2 linked regions of the Microterricola viridarii genome follow. The protein of the gene in region 2 binds, or shares a complex with, the protein of the main gene of each other region. Links are inferred from orthologs where the notes say so. Each region holds a gene or a part of one and is shown on either strand. Other genes may lie near its edges.

Evidence for each region. Proteins that work in one complex are often made in the same cells at the same time.
Region 1: the proteins of uvrB (region 2) and BLT62_RS05200 are in contact, whole or in part, in a crystal structure (PDB 7EGT), measured with the Thermus thermophilus proteins. The link is inferred for Microterricola viridarii from one-to-one orthologs. Residues at the interface, in WP_096411307.1 of Thermus thermophilus: Glu23, Leu25, Arg26, Asp27, Gly28, Glu29, Arg30, Phe31, Arg55, Glu326, Asp327, Phe328, Glu379, Ser382, Gln383, His398, Gly400, Arg401; in WP_096412145.1 of Thermus thermophilus: His654, Arg656, Phe657, Gln666, Asp668, Glu669, Lys680, Arg681, Leu682, Ser683, Lys685, Tyr686, Ala687.

What each region holds. Positions count from the first base shown.
Region 1 is NZ_LT629742.1:1,137,240-1,140,540, reverse strand. What follows is about bases 160-3,301. They hold BLT62_RS05200 (ATP-dependent helicase), read right to left. Parts: upstream 2,939-3,301; coding sequence 380-2,938; downstream 160-379. Other genes in these bases: BLT62_RS05195 (glycerophosphodiester phosphodiesterase family protein), read right to left, coding at 2,994-3,301; BLT62_RS05205 (FUSC family protein), read right to left, coding at 160-283. Also shown: more of BLT62_RS05205, read right to left, coding at 1-159. UniProt on the Escherichia coli protein: A helicase with DNA-dependent ATPase activity. Unwinds DNA duplexes with 3'-5' polarity. Translocates on single-stranded DNA with 3'-5' polarity. Initiates unwinding more efficiently from a nicked substrate than double-stranded DNA.
Region 2 is NZ_LT629742.1:2,101,477-2,104,862, reverse strand. The notes cover bases 453-3,386. They hold uvrB (excinuclease ABC subunit UvrB), read right to left. Parts: upstream 2,986-3,386; coding sequence 919-2,985; downstream 453-918. Other genes in these bases: coaE (dephospho-CoA kinase), read right to left, coding at 2,995-3,386; BLT62_RS09620 (hypothetical protein), read right to left, coding at 642-926. UniProt on the Escherichia coli protein: The UvrABC repair system catalyzes the recognition and processing of DNA lesions. A damage recognition complex composed of 2 UvrA and 2 UvrB subunits scans DNA for abnormalities.

The sequences.
Region 1 (3,301 bases), 960 kb from region 2 along the record:
CGGCTCCGCTGGCGGCCAAGATGGTGCCGAGCGCGACGCTGAGCACAAGCCCGATCGCGGCGATCCCCGCGCTGCGCAGCCGCACTCGATAGGGTTCGCTGCGCCCATACAGCGCCGTCATCGCCCCGAAGGAGGCGTAGGCGGCGAGGTCGAGCCGGTCGAGGGCGAGCAGGAGGAACAACGGAACGGCCACCGCGATCGCCGCCCGGGTCGCCACCTCGAAGTCACGAGGCTTCAGTGACCGCAGCCGGGCCGGGAGCGACTGTGGAGCGTCGTCTGTCATGCGACGCTCCCCTACAGTTTCTCGATGGGCTTGACGCGAAGCGTCAAGAAAGGCGGCAGCCCAGTTCCAAGGAATCCCATGATTCGTGACCGCTCGCTACAGTTTCTCGATCGGGGCGATCTTGATCAGGAGCTTCTTTGCGCCCGCCGTGTCGAACTGCACGTGCGCGACGCGCTTGGTGCCCTCACCGGTGACCTGGTTGACGCGGCCCTCGCCGAAGTCGACGTGCCGGATGCGATCGCCGGCCTCCAGGGTGAGATCGCCGTTGTCGCGCACCTGCGCTGTGACCTTGTTCGCCCACTCCGTCTTCGGCTTGGGGGCCGGCGGCAGCTCGCCGCCGAAGCGGTCGGAACCGCTGGAGCCGCGGGAGCCGTAGCCGTCGCGGCGCGCGTTCAGCGCGCGCGGCTGCGTGCCGCCGCGCGAGTTCGCCATGCCGGGCGACTGCCGCCACTCGATGAGGTCGCCGGGGATCTCCTGCAGGTAGCGGCTCGGCATCGCCACGTTCGTCTCGCCGAACTGGGCACGCGTCATCGCGAGCGAGAGGTAGAGCCGCTTCCTGGCCCTGGTGATGCCGACGTAGAACAAACGCCGCTCCTCGGCCGGGCCACCCGGCTCGCTGGCCGACATCTGGTGCGGCAGCAGGCCCTCCTCGATGCCGGTGAGGAACACGGAGTCGTACTCCAGGCCCTTGGCCGTGTGCAGGGTCATCAGGGAGACGGTCCCGCTGGAGTCGTCGAGGTCGTCGGCCGCGGCCACGAGCGATACCTGGGTGAGGAAGTCGATCAGGCCGGCATCCGGGTTCTCCTTGACGAAGTCCTTGGTCTGCGCGAGCAGCTCCTCGACGTTCTCGGCGCGGGTCTCGTCTTGCGGGTCGCGGCTGCTGCGCAGCGTCTCGAGCAGGGTGCTCTCGGTCAGCAGGAAGCCGAGCACCTCGCTCACGCTGGAGACGCCGGCCGCCGAATCGGATGAGCGCTGTGCCGGGTCGAGCATGAGGGCGGCCTCGTCGAGCAGCCTGGCCAGTTTGACGATGGCACCGGTGACCTTGGGCCCCATGCCGAGGCTGCCCGCATCACGCATGGCCTGCCGGAAGCTGATGCCGTTGGCCTCGGCGAAGCTGGCCAGCTGCGTCTCGGTGGCTGGCCCGATGCCGCGCTTGGGCGTGTTCAGGATCCGGCGCAGGGCGAGCTCGTCGGCCGGGTTCGCCACGGCGATGAGGTACGCCATCGCGTCCTTGATCTCGGCCCGCTCATAGAACTTGGTGCCGCCGACGACGCGGTAGGGCACGGCGGAGCGCACGAAGATCTCCTCCAACGCGCGGGTCTGCGCGTTGGTGCGGTAGAACACGGCGATGTCGCGGTAGGCGACGCCCTCGCCGCGCAGCTTCTCGATCTCGTCGGCGATGAACTGGGCCTCGTCGTGGCCGGAGTACCCGGTGTATCCGATGATCTTGGCGCCGTCGCCGATGGCCGTCCAGAGCTTCTTGTCCTTGCGGTCGAAGTTGTTGGAGATGACGGCATTGGCCGCGCTCAGGATGTTCTGCGTCGAGCGGTAGTTCTGCTCGAGCAGCACCACCTTGGCGCCCGGATAGTCGCGCTCGAATTCGACGATGTTGCGGATGTCGGCGCCGCGGAAGGCGTAGATCGACTGGTCGGAGTCGCCGACGACGGTCAGCGATGCGCCCGGGATGGCCCCGGTCGCGTCTTGCAGCGAGCGCACGTGGTGGCCGGCCGTGTCGAGCTCCGCGACGACGTGCGGCTCGATCGGCCGGGTGAGCTCCTTGATGAAGGAGTACTGGGCGTGGTTGGTGTCCTGGTACTCGTCGACGAGGATGTGCCGGAACCGGCGCTGGTAGAGCGCGGCGGTGGCCGGGAACGCCCGGAACAGGAACACCGTCTCGGCCAGGAGGTCGTCGAAGTCCAGCGCCTGCGCGGCGCGCAGGCGCTTGGTGTACTGCCGGAAGATCTCGACGAACATGACCTCTTGCGGGTCGTTGAGGTTGGCGTTGCGCGCGTAGCTGTCGACATCCGCCAGCTCGTTCTTGAGCTTGGAGATCTTGTTCGAGACGCCCGCCGCGGTGAAGCCGAGGGTGTCGGCCGAGAGTTCCTTGATGATGCGCTTGATGACGTTGCGCGAGTCGGCGGAGTCGTAGATGGTGAAGCTGCTGCTGAGCCCGGCCCGCTCGGCCTCTGCGCGCAGGATGCGCACGCAGGCGGAGTGGAAGGTGGAGATCCACATGCCGCTGGAGGCCTGGCCGAGGAGCTGCTCGACGCGCTCGCGCATCTCGGCTGCGGCCTTGTTGGTGAAGGTGATGGCGAGGATCTGGCTGGGCCAGGCCTCGCGGCTGCCGATCAGCCCGGCGATACGGTGGGTGAGCACGCGGGTCTTGCCGGATCCGGCGCCGGCCACGATGAGCAGGGCGGGGCCGCGGTATTCGACCGCTTCGCGCTGCTCGGGGTTGAGGCCGTCGAGCAGGCTGTCTCCCCCGGCCCAGGCACCGCCGCCGGGCAGCCCGCCCGCTGAGGCCCCGCCGGGAACGAATCCCGCCGGCGGCGCCGCGTTGTTGGCGCCCAGGGTCGACGGGAAGCCGGCCGGCCCATCGTGCACGATCATCGGTCGCGAGTCGGTCGGTTCGTCGGGGTCAAAGAGAGTGCTCATGTCTGCTCCCAGTGTAGGCGGGGCCGCTGACAGAGGGCTGCCCGGCCCGCTGGCCTCACGCCGCCGGGCGGAGGCTGTCGCGCACGGCGACGGCCAGGTCCGGGTGATCGGCGAAGACGCCGTCGATGCCGGTGCCCATGATCAGCTCGAACTCGCCCCACCAGTCCCCGTGGCGGGCCTGGCCGACGCCGGCGCGGTGGGCCGGCAGCAGGAAGCGGTTCTCCGGGCGCAGCGTCCACGTGTACACCTCGAGCATCGCCGAGTGGGCCAGGTCGACGAGGTCACTCGTCTGCGGCGTGCCCGCGGCATCCTGCCGCACGATCATGGAGCGGTCGACGCTGATGCCGTCGACGAGGCCGCCGA
Region 2 (3,386 bases):
TTCGAAGACTCGTTCTACAAGCTGTTGGCGAACATACAGCCAGCGCGCGGGCACCGGTCCCGCCGCGTCGGGCGGCACTCCTGCCGAGTGGGCCTGTCGAGATCCCGGCGTCGACCGGCGGATGCCGCAGCGTGCGCCACTTCGTGTTGCTCTGCGCCACATGATGTGGCGCAGACGGCCACGAAGTGGCGCTGGGCGAGGGCCCGGGCGTCAGCGCCTCGGACGCCGCCCGACGACGCATCAAGCGGGGGCTTCCGAACAGTGTGGCGTCCTCGTACCGTGCAGGAGCCCCCGCTCGGCGCGCCGATAGCGTCGGCCTCCGGAGCCGGCCCTCCCTCGAGCCAACGGGCTGCGCGCAGCACCGGCGGATGCCGCAGCGTGCGCCACTTCGTGCTGCTCTGCGCCACATCATGTGGCGCGGAAGGCCACGAAGTGGCGCTGGGCGCGGGCCGGGGCGTCAGTGCCTCGGACGCTGTCACTCCCCCGAGCCAACGGGAATCTGCCCGGCGGCCAGCGAGGTCGCGGACGAGGTCTCGATACGGCGCTGGCGCGCCTACTCGACCAGCGGGAGGGGCGCGCCGCAAGGACCGGGCAGCGCAGCGGCCGAAGCCCGGGAGTCAACGGGGCACTGGCGCGCGGCGCTAGCGGGAGGGCGGGAGGGCGATTCGGACCGGGCCGGCGCCGATGGGGCCGTCGCCCGGGAGGGGCGCCGGCGCGGGCAGCTCCTGCTGCGCCTCCCAGACGAGGTGCGCCTCGTGGGTCTGCGGCCGGAACACCTCGTCGACGACGCCCAGCATGCCCCCGCCCGCGCTCCGCCGCCGGCGCTTGCGCTCGGACGCGGCGAGCCGCGGCCCCAGGAGCGGCCACAGCAGGAAGCCCGCCAGGAGCACCCCGGCGAGCACCAGCAGCGGAAGGGGATCAATCAAGGTGGCCGGCCTTCTCCATCTGGCGCAGCTCCCGCTTGATCTCGGACAGCTCATCGCGCAGGCGCGCGGCCAGCTCGAACTTCAGCTCGCCGGCGGCCTGCAACATCTGCTCGTTGAGGTCGGCGATGAGCGACTCCAGCTCGTTGCCGCCGGCGGAGGCGATGCCCTCGCGGCGCAGGTTCGGAACCGGGGACTTCTTGCGCCCCTCACGGCCGGCCAGCAGCTCGGCCGTGTCTGCCTCCTCGCGGGCCAGCACGTCGGTGATGTCGGCGATGCGCTTGCGCAGCGGCTGAGGGTCGATGCCGTGCAGCTCGTTGTACGCGACCTGCTTCTCGCGCCGCCTGGTGGTCTCCTCGATGGCCTTCGCCATCGAGTCGGTGACCCGGTCGGCGTACATGTGCACCTCGCCGGAGACGTTGCGGGCGGCACGCCCGATTGTCTGGATGAGGGAGGTCGCCGAGCGCAGGAAGCCCTCCTTGTCGGCGTCGAGGATCGCCACGAGCGACACCTCGGGCAGGTCGAGGCCCTCGCGCAGCAGGTTGATGCCGACCAACACGTCGTAGACGCCCTGGCGCAGCTCGGTGAGCAGCTCCACCCGGCGGAGCGTGTCGACATCCGAGTGCAGGTAGCGCACCCGCACGCCGGACTCGGTGAAGAAGTCGGTAAGCTCCTCCGCCATCTTCTTGGTGAGGGTGGTGACCAGCACGCGCTCGTCCTTGGCCGCCCGGATGCGGATCTCCTCGAGCAGGTCGTCGATCTGGCCCTTGCTCGGCTTCAGCACGATGGCGGGGTCGACGAGACCGGTCGGGCGGATGATCTGCTCGACGACGCCGTCGGCGATGGCCATCTCGTACTTGCCCGGCGTGGCGGAGAGGTAGACGGCCTGGCCGACGCGGTTCTTGAACTCGTCGAACTTGAGCGGCCGGTTGTCCAGCGCGCTCGGCAGCCGGAATCCGTGCTCGACCAGGGTGCGCTTGCGCGAGGAGTCGCCCTCGTACATGGCGCCGATCTGCGGCACGGTCACGTGGGACTCGTCGATGACGACGAGGAAGTCGTCCGGGAAGTAGTCGAGCAGGCAGTGCGGGGCCTCCCCCACCGCCCGCTGGTCGATGTGCCTGGAGTAGTTCTCGATGCCGGAGCAGAAGCCGATCTGTTCCATCATCTCCAGGTCGAAGTTGGTGCGCATGCGCAGCCGCTGCGCCTCCAGCAGCTTGCCCTCCCGCTCCAGCTGGGCCAGCCGCCACTCCAGCTCCTCGCGGATGGTGACGATGGCCTTCTGCATCACCTCGGTGCTCGCGACGTAGTGCGAGCCGGGGAACACGGCGACGGAGTCGAGCTTGCGCACGACATCGCCGGTGAGCGGGTGCAGCGAGTACAGCGCCTCGATCTCGTCACCGAACATCTCGATGCGGATCGCCAGCTCCTCGTACACGGGGATGATCTCGATGGTGTCGCCGCGCACCCGGAAGTTGCCGCGGGAGAAGTCGATGTCGTTGCGCTGGTATTGCATCGAGACGAACTTGCGCACCAGGGCGTCGCGGCCGATCTTCTGGCCGACCTGGAGGGCGACCATGGCGTTCATGTACTCGTCCGGCGTGCCGAGGCCGTAGATGCAGGAGACGGTGGAGACGACGATGACGTCGCGCCGGCTGAGCAGCGAGTTGGTGGTGGAGTGCCGGAGCCTCTCCACCTCGGCGTTGACCGAGCTGTCCTTCTCGATGAAGGTGTCGGTCTGCGGGACGTACGCCTCCGGCTGGTAGTAGTCGTAGTAGGAGACGAAGTACTCGACGGCGTTGTGCGGCATCAGCTCGCGGAACTCGTTGGCCAGCTGCGCCGCCAGCGTCTTGTTGTGGGCGAGCACGAGGGTGGGGCGCTGCACCGCCTCGACCAGCCAGGCCGTCGTCGCCGACTTGCCCGTTCCGGTGGCGCCGAGGAGCACCACGTCGGTCTCGCCGGCGTTGATGCGCGCGGTCAGATCGGCGATGGCGCCGGGCTGGTCACCGCTCGGCGTGTAGTCGCTGACGACTTCGAAGGGGCGGACGGAGCGGGTGGGTTCCATGCCCCAAGTCTACGGACGCCCGCCGACACCGCGCTCTGCTTGAATCTGCAGCCAGAGGTCGTCGACCTGGCTCATGGTGTGGGCGAGGGTGCCGTCGGCGTCGATCACGACGTCGGCGACGGCGCGGCGCTCCTCGTCGCTGGCCTGCGCCTCGACCCGGGCGACGGCGTGGGCGGGGTCGAGCCCGCGCTCCTCGACCAACCGGGCGACGCGGGTCTTCTTCGGCGCCTCGACGACGACGATCTTGTCGAAGCCCTCCCCGGCCCGGCCGGCCTCGACCAGCAGCGGGATGTCGTGCACGATGACGACGTCGGGGTCGGCTGCGACGGCCTCCGCCTTCATCTTCTCGCCGAGCTCGCGCACGGCCGGGTGCACGATGGCGTTGAGCTTGTCGCGGGCCG